Regions from separate parts of the Streptomyces chiangmaiensis genome, predicted to be linked through region 1. Evidence: riboswitches for the same ligand, from Rfam matches in the RefSeq annotation. Region 1 holds a riboswitch; each other region holds the start of a gene.
The links. Region 1 has a riboswitch for cobalamin ahead of VXC91_RS10005 (cobalamin biosynthesis protein). Riboswitches for the same ligand answer to the same signal wherever they lie in the genome.
Positions count from the first base shown of each region.

Region 2: it holds a riboswitch for cobalamin, as region 1 does, so the genes downstream of both, VXC91_RS25800 (CbtB domain-containing protein) here and VXC91_RS10005 (cobalamin biosynthesis protein) in region 1, are expected to answer to the same signal.
Region 3: it holds a riboswitch for cobalamin, as region 1 does, so the genes downstream of both, VXC91_RS17830 (ribonucleoside-diphosphate reductase subunit alpha) here and VXC91_RS10005 (cobalamin biosynthesis protein) in region 1, are expected to answer to the same signal.

Region 1 covers NZ_JAYWVC010000022.1:547-5,776, reverse strand. The annotation lists gene cobN (cobaltochelatase subunit CobN) at 1-401, opposite strand, end outside; gene VXC91_RS10010 (cobyric acid synthase) at 398-1,906, opposite strand; gene VXC91_RS10005 (cobalamin biosynthesis protein) at 1,903-2,859, opposite strand; cobalamin riboswitch at 2,961-3,100, opposite strand; gene VXC91_RS10000 (DUF397 domain-containing protein) at 3,517-3,753, shown strand; gene VXC91_RS09995 (hypothetical protein) at 3,654-3,962, shown strand; gene VXC91_RS09990 (hypothetical protein) at 4,085-4,300, opposite strand; gene VXC91_RS09985 (inorganic phosphate transporter) at 4,313-5,230, opposite strand, start outside.
Region 2 covers NZ_JAYWVC010000104.1:938-6,167, forward strand. The annotation lists gene aceE (pyruvate dehydrogenase (acetyl-transferring), homodimeric type) at 1-1,899, opposite strand, end outside; cobalamin riboswitch at 3,280-3,424, shown strand; gene VXC91_RS25800 (CbtB domain-containing protein) at 3,460-3,681, shown strand; gene VXC91_RS25805 (CbtA family protein) at 3,703-4,455, shown strand; gene VXC91_RS25810 (histidine phosphatase family protein) at 4,553-5,134, opposite strand.
Region 3 covers NZ_JAYWVC010000053.1:20,614-25,843, forward strand. The annotation lists gene VXC91_RS17825 (ribonucleotide-diphosphate reductase subunit beta) at 1-128, opposite strand, end outside; gene VXC91_RS17830 (ribonucleoside-diphosphate reductase subunit alpha) at 245-2,629, opposite strand; cobalamin riboswitch at 2,754-2,893, opposite strand; partial or broken gene VXC91_RS17835 (GNAT family N-acetyltransferase) at 2,949-3,186, opposite strand; gene mctP (monocarboxylate uptake permease MctP) at 3,328-4,956, opposite strand; gene VXC91_RS17845 (DUF3311 domain-containing protein) at 4,953-5,174, opposite strand.

The sequences.
Region 1 (5,230 bases):
TGCGGTTCGGCGAACCCCTCGCCGGTCAGCAGCACGGTGTCGGAGAGGAAGCGGGCCAGCTCGGTGAGGTTGGCGGGACCGCCCTCGACCAGGTAGCGCAGGGCTTCTGCCACGACGCCCGCGGGCACGGACGACTCGGCCATCAACTCCGCGTCCGGGACCGCCTCGCCACCGAGCAGCACGGTCGGGATGCCGGAAGCCTTGAGGGCAGCGAGCCCGTCCTCCCAGGCGCGCTTGCCGCCCAGCAGCCGGACGACGGCGATGTCCGCGCCCTCCATCAGCCCCAAAAGCTCCTCCGTGACCTCCACGCGCGTCGGGTTGCCGATCCGGTAGGGCGCGCCGGAGGCACGGGCCGCCAGGAGATCGGTGTCGGCCGTCGACAACAACAACACAGTGCTCATGCGGGCGCTCCCGGGGGAAGGAAGGGCAGTCCTTGCGGCGCGCCCGACTCGATGAGCCGCCAGAGCGCGTCCGTGTCGGCGTGCTGTTCGATCAGATCGCCGAGCCGGTCGAGCTGTTCCTCGCGCAGCGCGGCGAACGACGTGCCGGGGGCCGGCACGAAGCGGCGGCCCGCGGCGGCCGCCACCTCGCGCAGGAAGGCCCGCCGGAAGCCGTCCGACTCGAGAGAGCCGTGCCAGTGGGTGCCCCACACCGCTCCCACCCGGCAGCCGTCCAGAAAGGGTTCCCCGCCGGTCACCTCGGCGACCCCGTGGTGGATCTCGTAGCCCTCGACATGCTCGCCGAGGGCCTGGCCGACCGGTCGGGTCAGGGTCTTCTCGCGGGCGAACCGCACCCGGACGGGAAGCACTCCGAGTCCGTCGACGCGGCCCCGGCGGCTTTCCACCTCGTCCTCGATGTGTTCGCCGAGGATCTGGAAACCACCGCAGATGCCGAGCGTCGGGCGTCCCTCGGCGGCCGTGCGGACAAGCGCGTCGGCGAGCCCGCGTGCGCGCAGCCACTCGAGGGCCCGAACGGTTCCCCGCGTGCCCGGGACCACCACCAGATCCGCGTCGGCGAGTTCCTCCGGCCGGTCCACGAACCGTACGACGACGCCGGGTTCGGCGGCGAGGGCGTCCACGTCCGTGAAGTTGGACATGAGGGGGAGGGCGCAGACGGCGACGCGCAGCACGTCCTCACCGACGGGGGCGGAGACCTCGGACTCGCGTCCGGCGCCCCGCAGGGACACCCTCAGCCCGTCCTCCTCGTCGATCCCGAGTCCGTGCCGGAAGGGGAGGACCCCGTACGTCCGGCGCCCGGTGAGGCCATGCAGCATGTCCAGCCCCGGCTCCAGCAGGGAGACGTCCCCGCGGAACTTGTTGACCAGGAAGCCGGCGACGAGCTCCTGGTCCTCGCGCGACAGCAGGGCGACCGTGCCGAAGAACGAGGCGAACACGCCCCCGCGGTCGATGTCGCCCACGATGAGCACGGGCAGGCGCGCGCCCCGCGCGATCCCCATGTTGACGATGTCGGTACGCCGCAGATTGATCTCGGCCGGACTGCCGGCCCCCTCACAGATCACCGCGTCATACGTGCCCCGCAACTCGGCGAGGCAGTCGAGTACGGTGCCGAGGAGCAGCTGCTGCCGCCCCCCGTGGTACCCGCGCGCGCTCAGCTCGCCGACGGGCTTCCCCAGCAGTACCACCTGACTGCTCTGCTCGCCCCCGGGCTTGAGCAGGACGGGGTTCATCAGTGCGGTCGGCTCGATGCGGCACGCCTGGGCCTGCATGGCCTGCGCCCGCCCGATCTCGGCACCCTCGCGGGTGACGAAGGAGTTGAGTGACATGTTCTGCGCCTTGAAGGGCGCCACCTTGACGCCCTGGCGTACGAGCCAACGGCAGATCCCCGCGGTGACGACGCTCTTGCCCGCGTCGGAGGTGGTGCCGGCGACGAGCAGTCCGCCGTTCATGACGTACGTCCCTTCGGGAGAAACCTTCGGCCGAGCAGCCGCCCGGCGACCGTGACGCCGAGCGCGAGCGTGGTGACGCGTCGGGAGAGCCGTACGGCCCGTTCGACGTCGTCGACGCGGACCGCGCGTCCCCCGCCGTTCAGCACCGGCCGGTGCTCGACCCGTCCCCCGTAGGACAGCGTCCCGCCCAGTCGCACCCCGAGGGCCCCCGCGAACGAGGCCTCCACAGGACCGGCGTTGGGGCTCGGGTGCTCGGCGGCGTCAGCGCGCCAGACACGGGCGGCTCCCCTCGGATCCGGACCCGATGCCGCCGCGAGGGCGGCGGTGAGGCGTGCGCCCGGCCATCCCGCGAGATCGTCGAGGCGGGCGGAGGCCCATCCGTAGCGCCGGTAACGAGGCGACGTGTGGCCGACCATGGCGTCGAGAGTGTTGACGGCCCGGAAGCCGACGAGTCCGGGCACCCCGCCCACCGCGCCCCACACCAGCGCGCCCACCACGGCGTCCGAGGTGTTCTCGGCGACGGACTCGACCACGGCCCGTGCGATCCCGTCGGCGTCCAGTGCCTGCGGATCACGCCCGCACAGGTGGGGCAGCCGTGCGCGGGCGGCCTCGACGTCGCCCGCTTCCAGCGCACGCCCGATCGTGCGGGCCTCCCGGGCGAGCGACGTCCCCCCGACGACGGCCCAGGTGGTGGCGGCGGTCAGGGCGACGGAGGCCGCGGGAGACGGACGTACGGCCGACGCGGTGAGGGCCGCGAGCGACACGGCACCACCCACGCACACGGCGGTGTGCAGCGCGCCCCACCCGCGGTGGTCCCGCCACAGCACCCGCTCCACGGCGCCCGCGGCCCGCCCGAACGCGGCGACCGGATGCCCGCGGCGCGGATCGCCGAACAGGTGGTCACCGAGGAGGCCGACGGCGGCGCCGTACGCGAAGAGGCGATCGGCACCCACCGGCTCAGCCGACCGCGGGGTAGGGCAGGACCCGGTTGCTGGACCTCGAACGGCAGCCGCTCATGGCGATATGTCCTCACTCAGGGTGTCCACGCCCTGGTTCGACGAGATCGGCGGTGAGAGTTCCTGGCTCCCGGGGGATTTCTTCCCCGGTGACAGTGGCGGGACCGCGCCGGACTCACACCGGCTTCCTCTCCTGCCGCCGTACTGGCCCCGGCAGTCCACCACGCCCCGGAACACCCGTCAACTTGCTCTTGACCTGCGAAGCTGCGGTGTGCTGAGGCCCACATCGCTGACCTGCCGTCAGCCAACCGAATCGACGCCTTCTGCGCTCTTTCCAGGCGGGGAACCTGGGAAGACCAGGGGACGGCAGTACAAGCGGAGACAAAGACGAAGAATGCGGAGAGCGCCGACGAGCGGCATTGGGTGATTCGTCGCGGGGAGGCGAACCTGGTGCGGCCGGGCCTCTGTTGCCTGCGGCAGCGGCGAAAACACGGCGCCCTGGGGCGTTGCGCTGAGGACGCCGGGTCGGTGCGCTGACGGTGAGACGGAGGTCGGTGTGATCGGCAGGGCGGCGCGAGTCCGGCTCAAGAGCAGTTACTCGGAAGCCGAAACCAACGACTGTGTCGAAGTCGCCCTGGAGGGGCGCACATTCTGGTGCGTGACTCGAAACGGCGCACCGGCCCGGTGCTCGTCTTTCGCCGCACCGCATGGTGTGGTTTGCTGACCGGACTCGAGAACCCCGGCAGTGGACGGTTTCTGAAGGTCCGTCCGAAGGACGGGAGGGGACCCACATGGGGGACAGGGCCAAGGATGTCTCGGCGCGCGCGGGAGGTCCCCGCGCTCCGCGTACCGCGCTGTCGTCGGCGGCCCCGCTGGCGCTCTTCTCCCTGACCACAGGGATGTTCGCGGTGGGCGTCGGCGCGCTCGCCGCACTGCTCGTCCCGGGGTCCCTGGCACGGGCCCTCGTCTGGTTGGTGGTGACGATCGCCGCGGCGTCCTGCGCGGGCCTGTGGTGGGGCCTCACCCCGGTCCCGGAGCGTCTCCGTGCTCTCGACCGGGCTGTGGCGACGGTCCGTCCACGGGGCTCGGGAACCCGCTGATCCCCCGGGGCCGTGCCGCTGCCGAGCGGCCGCGCAGGGCCCGGCCGACGTTCGCCGCGAGGGCGTTGACGACCGCCGCGCCGAGCTATGCGTGCCCGATCGGGCGGACGAGCCGTGGCGGGTCAGGAGACGATCAGAAAGATCCCGTACCCGACCGCCGCCGCGCACGCCGCGAAACAGGCGTACGCGCCGGTGACCGCGAGGGCGGCCGTACCGCCCCGGGCCGATTCCTTCTTCGTCAGGCTCACGACGCCCAGGGTGAACAGGCCCACCAGGGCCACGGTGACCACGAGGCTGACGCCGAAGACGGAGCCGAGGGCTGCCCAGTCGATGTTCATGAGGGTGCTTCCTTATACCGTCGCGGGGCTGGCCGGCTCCGCGGAGGGGCCTGAGTTCTGGGCCGGGATGGCGGCCGGCCGGCCGGCGGCGTCCGTCGTGGCGCCGGCCGACACGACCGGGCCCGCCGGCGGTGGGATCACCGCGGCGATCGCCGTCGTGACGACACCCGCGGAGTCGGTCTCGACGTCGTTGACGTTGTCGACCGTGACCGGCTTGCGGCGGGACAGCGTCCGGACGACGCCGGCGCCGGCCACCAGCAGCACGCCGGTGGCGACCGTGCCCCATGTGCCCTGCTTGGTGAGGAGTTCGGCGCCCGCGCCGACGAGGCCGGCGGCCGGGAGCGTCAGGCCCCAGGCGACGAACATCCGGGTCGCGGTGGACCAGCGGACCACGCCGCCCTTGCGGCCGAGGCCGGCCCCCATGACGGCGCCGGAGCAGACCTGGGTGGTGGAGAGTGAGAAGCCTATGTGCGAGGAGGCGAGGATCGCGGTCGCCGCGCTGGTCTGGGCGGCGAAGCCCTGCTGCGGCGCGAGGTCGGTCAGGCCCTTGCCCAGGGTGCGGATGATGCGCCAGCCGCCGAAATAGGTGCCGAGTGCGATGGCCAGGCCGGCCGAGACGATGACCCAGACGGGAGGGTTGGAGCCGGGGGCGATGACACCGCCGGTGACCAGCGCCAGGGTGATGATGCCCATCGTCTTCTGGGCGTCGTTGGTGCCGTGGGCCAGGGAGACCAGGGCGGACGAGGCGATCGATCCGGCGCGGTAGCCCTTCGCGGTGGCCTTGTCGTCGGTGCGGCTGCCGATGACGTACGACAGGCGCGTCGCGAGCATGGCGGCGAGGCCCGCCACGATCGGTGCGGCGACCGCGGGGATCAGGACCTTGGTGACGATCGTCGAGCCGTTCACCGCGGACCAGCCGGCCGAGGAGAC
Region 2 (5,230 bases), on a different contig from region 1:
CATCTGGTCTGCCAGAGCCCAGAACTGATCGCCCGTCCGCTGGAACCCGAACATGGCGTAGAAGATGTAGAAGGGGATCATGGGCTCGCCGTGTGTGGCGTACGACGTGGCCGCGGCGGTGAACTCCGCCAATGACCCGGCTTCGGTGATGCCTTCGTCGATGAGCTGGCCGTCCTTGGTCTCTCTGTAGTGCAGCAGCTGATCGATGTCGACGGGCTCGTAGTTCTGCCCCTCGGACGAGTAGATCCCGGCTGTCGGAAACAGGGACTCCATGCCGAAGGTACGTGCTTCGTCGGGGACGATGGGCACCCAGCGCTTCCCTGTCTCCTCGACGCGCATCAGGTCCTTGACCAGCCGGACGAGCGCCATGGTGGTGGCCACCTCTTGCTTGCCGAAGCCCTTTTGGAGGGCTTCGAAGGGCCCCGACGGCGGCTGCTGCAGCGGCTTGGCCACCACCCTCCGTACCGGGGCCGGACCTCCCAGAGCGGAACGCCGGTCGCGCAGGTACCGCACCTCGTCCGAGTCCTCACCGGGATGCCAGAACGGCACCAGATCCCCGGTGAGCGCGCTGTCCGGGATGGGCAGGTCCAGTGCGTCGCGCATCCGACGGAACTGGGCCATGGTCAGCCTCTTCATCTGGTGATTGGCGTTGCGGGACTCGAAATCCGAGCCCAGCGTGTGTCCCTTCACCGTCTGGGCGAGGACGACAGTCGGCTGCCCCTTGTGCTCGGCGGCGGCCCGGTAGGCGGCGTAGACCTTGAGGGGTTCGTGACCACCCCGGGAGTTCTCGAAGAGGTCGGTGAGCTGGGCGTCACTGAGCCCCGCGGCGATGTGGGACAACGTGTCACCGGTGAAGAAGTGCTTCCGTATGTAGGCGGCGTCCCGGGCGGCGTAGGTCTGGAGCTGGGCATCGGGCACCTCACCGAGCCGCCGGACGAGGGATCCGTCGGTGTCCTGCTGCAGTACCGGGTCCCAGGCCTCGCCCCAGAGAGTCTTCACCACATGCCAGCCCGCACCACGGAACCGGGCCTCGAGCTCCTGCACGATCTTGGAATTCGACCGGACAGGACCGTCCAGCCGCTGCAGGTTGCAGTTGACGACGAAGGTGAGGTTGTCCAGACCCTCGCGTGCGGCGAGTTGCAGCGCAGCCGTCGACTCGGGCTCGTCCATCTCGCCGTCGCCCAGAAAGGCCCACACATGCGAACCGGACGTGTCCTTGATGCCCCTGTTATGCAGGTAGCGGTTGAACCTGGCCTGGTAGACGGCCGCGAGCGGGCCCAGCCCCATGGAGACGGTCGGAAACTCCCACAGCCACGGCAGGCGCCGAGGGTGCGGGTAGGACGGCAGGCCGTGACCGTCGGCCTCACGCCGGAAACTGTCCAACTGGTCCTCGCGCAGCCGTCCCTCCAGGAACACACGCGCGTAGATGCCGGGCGAGGCATGGCCCTGGAGAAACAGCTGGTCTCCGGAACCGTCCTCGTCCTTGCCTCGGAAAAAGTGATTGAACCCGATCTCGTAGAGCCATGCCGCCGACGCGTAGGTCGAGATGTGGCCACCGAGACCCAGCCGGGAACCGCGGGTCACCATGGCAGCCGCGTTCCATCGGTTCAGCGCGGTGATACGGGACTCCATGGCGATGTCGCCCGGAAAGACCGGCTGGGACGACGCAGGGATCGTGTTGATGTAGTCCGAGGACAGCAGCCCGGGCAGAGTGACCCCGGACCTGGCCGCGTACTCATGCACCCGCCGCAGCAGGTACACGGCGCGCTCGGGCCCCGCATGCCTGATGACAGCGTCGAGTGAGGCCTGCCATTCCTTCGTCTCCTCGGCATCGCGGTCGGGTAGCTGGTCGAGCTCACTCGTCGCGGAGGACTCTGTGGGCCGAGCTGGATCACTCATTGCGGTCTTCCTGTCGAAATGTGGGGAGGGAGGACGGACGGCGTGCGAGCACAAACGTTCTTGCAGTGGCCGCGAAGAACGGGCGTGCGTGGCAGGCCGCCGCCGCATCGGCGCCCATCAGCGCCGCGCGAGCCACTCACCGAACGTCGTGCGACCGATGCGGGTCCCAGGGCAGGGGAGAAGCGTGGTTCCTCCTTCGCTCCGGGGTGAAGAGCCCGGCGCGCGCATCGGCCACGACGCCCCCGCTTGTGTCCTGGTGACGGCGAAGTCAGCCACGTGCACTACATACGACCGATTTCGTGCCGCTGTTGTGACACCGGGCGCAGTGGTCGCACATCGCACCCGACACTGCGGCGCCGTTGAGCGCGGGACGATCACCCTGTGCGGAGGGCCGCCGCCCGACCAGCCTCGAATGTACGGACGCCGTCACCGCCGAGCGGGAGATCTTGGCATATCGGCCTCACGACCTGCCGGTGAACGGTCATTCATAGGTGCAGGAAAACAACACGGAGGTGCAACACAGTGTCAAGCAACGACTCAACGGGTGCGACGGACGGCACGCCGCGATCCGAGCTGTGGAAGACCGCGGTGACGATGCTGCTGGACGTGAAGCCGACCCTCGTCCCGGAAGACGCCTCGAGCGTGATCATCCTGGTCGAGTGGCCTCCCGGTGACCCGGGTACTCCTCCGCACCGCCACTCGGGGCCGGCCTGCGTGCCCCGCGCCCAGCAGACTGAACTGCGGTTTTCTCTTCGGCCACGCTGCTACGACGGAAGCAGCCCCGCTCCGGGGAGGACGCGTGAAGCGCGAGTGCGATGGACGCCGTGTCCTCCATACGCACCATGCTCTTCGCGGCTCCGTCCGACCCTCGGTTGCGGCGGCGTGCCCTGCTGTGGAGCTCCGTGTGACACCGGCGGATCGACCGTGTCCGGTTTCCCTTGTCCGGCGACTCGTTGCGTTACTGGCTGTACGTCATGCGCCCTGTCGGTCAAGTGTGTAGACGGGCTTCGTCGATACATCACACTGTCTGCACCATCGGTGTGATAGCAGTCAGGAGGAAGTCAAAACTTTGATAAGCTGTTCACAGCGTTCCGGCTGCCGATGGACTCACTCCCCCGTGATGGGTGTCCGGAGCGCGCCACCTGCGACTAGAGCCAGCAGGTGCAGCGCCCGGGCGCCACACGATCCCCCATCTGGGTGGCGCCCGGGACTCTTCACCGACCGGTCGCGGTCACCGGCCGCCGACCTTTCGACAGATGTGCCGGCCACCGTCGCCGCCAGGCCGCCGCCGGATGTACGCCATCGCTGACCCATGTGTCACCGGATGGTCCGCCGCGCGCGGCGAGGAAGATCACGCCAGGTGGACGCGGTCTTGGCCGTGCCTGTGTCACGCGGTACGGTCTGTCCGATATCGACGACGGTACGACGGAAGCCGGTGGGAATCCGGCACGGTCGCGCCACTGTATGCCAGACGCTCCCGGGCTTCTGGTGAGTCAGACCCGTGGCCGTCGTCCTGTGCACCACCGAGATGGGACGCGAACTCCCAGAGGAGGCCCTGCCATGGCGCAGTCCGTCGCCCGGCCAACAGTCACGACCCCCACCGTTCCTGCCACGCTGCCGCTGAAGGCGATAGCTCCCTGGGCGGTCTTCTTCGGCATCCTCATGCTGATCCTGCTCTATTTCGTCGGCGCCGAGCAGGGCGCCACCTCCGTGTTCAGCGGCACGGATGTTCACGAGTGGGTGCATGACGCCCGCCACCTGCTCGGCTTCCCCTGCCACTGACGCGAGGGGCGCCGTATACCCATGAACTCCACAACGGTAAGAAATCTACTCGTGCGGGGCATGCTCGCCGGCCTGGCCGCCGGCGTGCTCGCCCTCGTCGTCGCCTACTTCCTCGGCGAGCCGAACGTGGACAGCGCGATCGGCTTCGAGGACGCCCACTCCCATGAGCACGAGACGGAAGTCGTCTCCCGATCCCTGCAGTCCACCGCCGGTCTCGCCACCGGTGTCCTGCTCTACGGGGTCGCCTTCGGCGGTATCGCGGCGCTCGCCTTCTGCTTCGCGCTGGGCCGCGTCGGCCGTATCAGCCCCCGGGCGACCGCCCTGCTGCTGTCCGGCTGCGCGCTGCTCGCGGTGTATGTCGTTCCGTTCCTGAAGTATCCGGCGAACCCGCCCTCGGTCGGCGACCCCGACACGATCGGCAAGCGGACCACGCTGTACTTCTTGATGATGGCGCTGAGCGTGCTCCTCGCGATCGCCGCCACCATCCTCGGCAAGCGGCTCGCGCCCTCGCTGGGCACCTGGTACGCCACCGTTGTGGCGGTGGCCGTGTTCGTCGTGGTGACCGGCCTGGCGTACGCCTTCCTGCCGGTCGTCAACGAGGTGCCGAAGGACTTCCCGGCGACCCTGCTCTGGCGGTTCCGGCTCTCCGCCCTGGCCATGCAGGTCGTCCTGTGGGGCGGATTCGGGCTGGCCTTCGGTGAGTTGGCCGAACGGTTGCTGAATCCGAAGCCCGCGACGGCCGCGTCGGGACGGACAATTCCCGCCGGACACTGACACCTTCAGGACGCGAGAGGGCCCCCTGGAACCGCTTCGGGGCTCTCTCGCGATCCGCACACGACCGCCATGTCGGCGAACCCCTGCGATCACGGGACTAGCCGGCGTCCCGCGCGGCCAGTGGACGGCCCAGGCGCAGGTTCCAGCGTCCGGCCCGGCCACTGAGTTCGGTCGCCGTCAGCGGGGGAACGTCGAGACGCCAGAAGGCCGCCGCCGGTATGTCCAGTGCATGGACGACGGCCGCCCGTACGACCTCCGGCTCGACCACGGCGAGCGTACGACCGTCCGTCTCCGGCGCGGTGACCAGCCAGCGTGCGATCCGCCCGCACAGATCCTGCACCGACTCACCACCGTGGGGCGCGGAGCCGGGGTCGGTGAGCCAGCGGCCCACCGCCTCCGGCTCGGTGGCTCCCACCTCCTCCAGGGTGCGGCCTCGCCAGCGGCCCACATCGAGACCCGCCAGCTCCGGTGTCGCCGTACCGTCGAGGCCGAGTGCCGCGGCCGTCTCTCGGCAGCGCACGCCGGGCGAGGTGAGGACACGGATCGCCGGGGGAAGCGAACCGGCCGCCGCACGGGCCCGTACCGCCCCACCGTCATCGATCGAGCCGCCGTCGTCGAAGCGGGTCTGCCGCAGCGACGCGCTCATGGCGGGGGAGATGAAGAAGACTCGGCTGGTCACGCGATCGCTCCTGCTGCTGTCATGAGGTGCATGGTGCCCGAAACCGCCGCGGATGATGGTGCGCGCGACCCAGAAGTACCGTGCGCCCTCGGGTAT
Region 3 (5,230 bases), on a different contig from region 1:
AGGTCGACCTCCTCCACGGTCCAGGTGTTCTTGATGGCGTCGCGGTACCGCTCGTAGAAGTCGGGGTAGCGCATCGGGCGCAGAGTCAGCTCGAAGCCGGGGTCGAGCAGGTTCCGGGGTCGGTTCATCACTGTCGGCGCGAAGCGCCGTCCTCCTGGGGTGGTGGTCGGGTGGCGGGGTCGGTTTATTACTGTCGGCGCGAAGCGCCGTCCTCCTGGGGTGGTGGTCGGGTGGCGGGTGGGAATTACTGGCAGGCCTCGCAGGACTCGGGGTTTTCAAGGGAGCAGGCGACGGCTTCGGGGTCGGCGACCTGCTGGAGGGGGATGGCCGGGCGGGCCTGGGCGGCGCGGGCGATGCGGGTCGCGGGACGCGAGCGCAGATAGTACGTCGTCTTCAGGCCCTGCTTCCACGCGTACGCGTACATCGAGGAGAGCTTGCCGATGGTCGGTGTCTCCATGAAGAGGTTCAGGGACTGGGCCTGGTCCAGGAACGGGGTCCGGGCGGCGGCCATGTCGATCAGGCCGCGCTGCGGAATCTCCCACGCGGTGCGGTACAGCGTGCGCACGTCCTCGGGGATCCAGGCGAAGTCCTGCACCGAGCCGTTCGAGTCGCGCAGCGCCTCACGGGTGCGTGCGTCCCAGACGCCCAGCTCCTTGAGGTCCTTCACCAGATACGAGTTGACCTGGAGGAACTCGCCGGACAGTGTCTCGCGCTTGAAGAGGTTGGAGACCTGCGGCTCGATGCACTCGTACACGCCCGCGATGGAGGCGATGGTGGCGGTCGGCGCGATGGCCAGGAGCAGCGAGTTGCGCATGCCGACGGCGGCGATCCGCTCCCGCAGGGCCGACCAGCGTTCCGGCCAGGTCGGCTGAATGCCGTAGTGGTCGGGGTGCAGCACGCCCCGGGCGGTACGGGTCTTCTCCCAGGCGGGCAGCGGGCCGTTGCGCTCGGCGAGGTCGGCGGAGGCCTCGTACGCGGCGAGCATGATGCGCTCGGCGATCCGGGTGGAGAGGGCCTTGGCCTCGGGGGAGTCGAAGGGCAGACGCAGCTGGAAGAAGACGTCTTGCAGACCCATGACGCCGAGGCCGACAGGACGCCACTTGGCGTTGGAGCGGCCCGCCTGCTCGGTCGGGTAGAAGTTGATGTCGACGACGCGGTCGAGGAAGGTGACGGCGGTGCGGACGGTGGCGTCCAGCCGCTCCCAGTCCAGATCGCCGTTCGCGGGGCCGACGAACGCGCCGAGGTTGACGGAGCCCAGGTTGCAGACCGCCGTCTCCCCGTCGTCCGTGACCTCCAGGATCTCCGTGCAGAGGTTGGAGGAGTGGATGACATGGCCCCGCTCGGCCGTCTGGTTGGCGGTGCGGTTGGCGGCGTCCTTGAAGGTCATCCAGCCGTTGCCGGTCTGCGCGAGGGTGCGCATCATCCGGCCGTACAGATCCCGCGCGGGCATGGTCTTCTTCGCCAGACCCGCCGCCTCGGCCCCCCGGTAGGCCGCATCGAACTCCTCGCCCCACAGGTCGGCCAGCTCCGGCACGTCCGACGGAGAGAACAGCGACCACTGCCCGTCGGCGTCGACCCGGCGCATGAACTCGTCCGGGACCCAGTGCGCGAGGTTGAGGTTGTGCGTGCGGCGGGCGTCCTCGCCGGTGTTGTCGCGCAACTCCAGGAACTCCTCGATGTCGGAGTGCCAGGTCTCGAGATAGACGGCGGCGGCACCCTTGCGGCGGCCGCCCTGGTTCACGGCGGCGACGGAGGCGTCGAGGGTCTTCAGGAACGGGACGATGCCGTTGGAGTGCCCGTTCGTGCCCCGGATGAGGGACCCGCGGGAGCGGATGCGCGAGTACGACAGACCGATGCCGCCGGCGTGCTTGGACAGGCGGGCGACCTGGTGGTAGCGCTCGTAGAGGGAGTCCAGCTCGTCCTTCGGGGAATCGAGCAGGTAGCAGGACGACATCTGCGGGTGCCGCGTGCCGGAGTTGAAGAGCGTGGGGGAGGAGGGCAGGTAGTCGAGGCGGCTCATGAGCCCGTAGAGCGAGGCGACTTCGTCCACCGAGCGGGTGGTGTCGTCCCCGGCGAGACCGGAGGCGACCCGGAGCATGAAGTGCTGGGGCGTCTCGATGACCTTGCGGGTGATCGGGTGCCGGAGGAGATAGCGGCTGTGGAGGGTGCGCAGGCCGAAGTAGCCGAAGCGGTCGTCGGCGTCGGAGTCGACGAGGGCGTCGAGGTAATCGGCGTGCAGGCGTACGAACTCGGCGGTGCGGTCGGCGATGAGCCCTTCCCGGTGTCCCACCGCGACGGACTCGGTGAAGGAGGTGACGCCCTGGGAGGCGGCCTCGGCACGGATGCCGATCGTCAGCAGCCGGGCGGCCAGCTTCGAGTAGGCGGGGTCCTCGGAGATGAGGCCGGCGGCCGCCTCCGTGGCCAACTCGCGCAGTTCCGTGACGATCTCGGAGTCCCCGCGAGCGGACCGGCCGCGCAGTGCGGCGGCGGCGACCCGTGCGGGGTCGGCGTCGGGGAGGTCGGCGGTCAGCCCGGTCAAGGTCCGCAGCAGCGCGGCACCGGGACCGTCGGTCACCGTCGGTGTCGTGGACGGTGTCGCTGAAGCCCGATCGGCTGGCGCGATGGTCACGTGGGGCTCTCCCTCGCTCGGCACGGGGGCCTGGCGGAGGGCAGGGGGCAGCTCACGAGCGCACGCGGCGTCGCGTCCACCGGCCCATTCCACGAGACCCGGACGTCGGGCGCCCGGGCCGGACCGGCCGGGCGCACTGTCGGCAGGTCCTCGGACTGACGCGAGCACGCGCCCGTCGGGGGGACGGACACGCACAAGTACACCGTTGCGGGACAGTTCCGGATTCGCACCGGATTCCCCTGCGGCGACAGCGAGCATGAGCATACATCTTGTGCCGGACGGGGGCGCCACCCCCAGATGTTGTGTCGCGCTCGTCTCGGAGCGTCAACGCGTAGGCGAGGAGAGTGATGTCGTCGAGATCGGGGAGGGGATTCCAGTCCCGCTCGGGTGTACGAACGAAGCCCTGACGTTCGTAGAGGCGATGGGCGGAGTGCATGATGCGCTGGGTGGACAGCACGATCCGTTTGCAGCCCTCCGTGGCCCGGGCGTGGTCGACGCACGCGCGGACGAGCGACTCGCCTGCGCCACCGGCCGCGCGCGGCGTGGGCGACCGCGAGCGGTGCCCGACAGGTACGACAACGGGCCGCCGCATTTCAGCTGCCGGCGGCCCGTTGGGGGTCGTACGTGGCGGGGCGCCCCCAGGGGCGGAGCCGCTCAGGGGAACGGTCCCACGCCCTGGGGAGTCGTCCTCGTGTCGGTCAGTGGGTCGTTCCCGCAGTCGCGGACGGCAGGTCCACCTCGACGCCCGGGTCGCCCGCGTCCGCCGTGTAGTCCCCGGGCCGGGTCTCGTCGGTACCCTCCGGAGCCTTGACCGCCTTCAGGACGAAGGTCAGCACCACCGTGACGACGACGTTCAGCAGGAACGCCGTCAGGCCGATGTAGCCGATCTCGCCGATGCCGGGGATCTCCGTGGCCGAGCCGCCGAAGTGCTTCTGGGTGGGTGAGGCGACGCCGTACGCAGCGACCGTGCCGTACACCATGCCGACCGCCCAGCCCGCGAGCAGCGCCCAGCGGTGGAACCAGCGGGTGAACAGACCGCCGACCAGGGCCGGGAAGGTCTGCAGGATCCAGATTCCGCCGAGCAGCTGGAAGTTGATCGCCACCGTCTTGTCCATGGTGAGGACGAAGACCAGGGCGCCCACCTTCACCAGCAGCGACACGATCTTGGAGACCCTGGTCTCCTGCGCGGGCGTGGCGTCGGGCTTGATGAAGTCCTTGTAGATATTGCGCGTGAAGAGGTTCGCGGCCGCAATGGACATGATGGCCGCCGGGACGAGCGCGCCGATGCCGATCGCCGCGAAGGCCACGCCGGCGAACCAGTCCGGGAACATGTTCTCGAACAGCTGCGGGATCGCCAGCTGCCCGTTCTGCACCTTCACACCGGCCGCGATGGCCATGAAGCCGAGCAGTGCCAGCAGGCCCAGCATCAGCGAGTACAGCGGCAGGATGGAGGTGTTGCGGCGGATCACCTCACGGTTGCGCGAGGACAGCGTCGCCGTGATCGAGTGCGGGTACATGAACAGCGCGAGCGCCGAGCCCAGGGCGAGTGTCGCGTAGGTCCACTGGCCCGCCTCCGGAGGTGCGAGGGCGCCACGCGGCTTGCCCGTCGCCGGGTTGACCTCGCTGAACGCCTGGCCCGCCTTCGCGAAGATGTCGTCGAAGCCGCCCAGCTTGATCGGTATGTAGATGATCGCCACCGCGATGACGATGTAGATCAGCGTGTCCTTCACGAATGCGATCAGCGCGGGCGCCCGCAGACCCGAGGAGTACGTGTACGCCGCCAGGACACCGAAGGCGATCAGCAGCGGCAGGTCCTTCACGATCCAGTTCGTGTTCTCACCGCCGCCCACGCCCATCACGTCCAGCACGGCCTGAATGCCGACCAGCTGGAGCGCGATGTAGGGCATCGTCGCCAGGATGCCGGTCACCGCCACCGCCAGCGACAGCCCCTTGGAGCCGAAGCGGCCGCGCACGAAGTCCGAGGTCGTCACGTATCCGTGCCGATGTGACACCGACCACAGGCGGGGCAGGAACGTGAAGATCAGCGGGTAGACGATGATCGTGTACGGCACCGCGAAGAAGCCCGCCGCGCCCGCCGCATAGATCACCGCCGGTACGGCCACGAAGGTGTATGCCGTGTACAGGTCACCGCCGAGCAGGAACCAGGTGACCCAGGTGCCGAACGAGCGACCGCCGAGGCCCCACTCGTCGAGGCTGTGCTCGTTCTCCGCCCTGCGCCAGCGCGCCGCCAGGAACCCCATGACGGTGACGGCCAGGAAGAAGAAGATGCAGACGCCGAGCGCGACGCCGTTCACGCCGTCCTTCATTCCGCCGCACCTCCCTTCCGGCCGGTGCGGGCACGCTGGTCACGCTGCCACAGCTTGTACGCGATCATCGTCAGCGCCGTGGAGATCAGCACCCAGAGCATCTGGTACCAGTAGAAGAACGGGATGCCGATGAAGGCGGGGTCGGTCTTCGCATAGGAGCCGACCCACAGCATGGCTACGAAGGGTGCTACGAGGCAGAGGGCGATGACGACGCGCATGGGCGTCACCACCGCTGCTCTGCTCGCATCTGGCTGATTTGACATCGAGCGGTTCC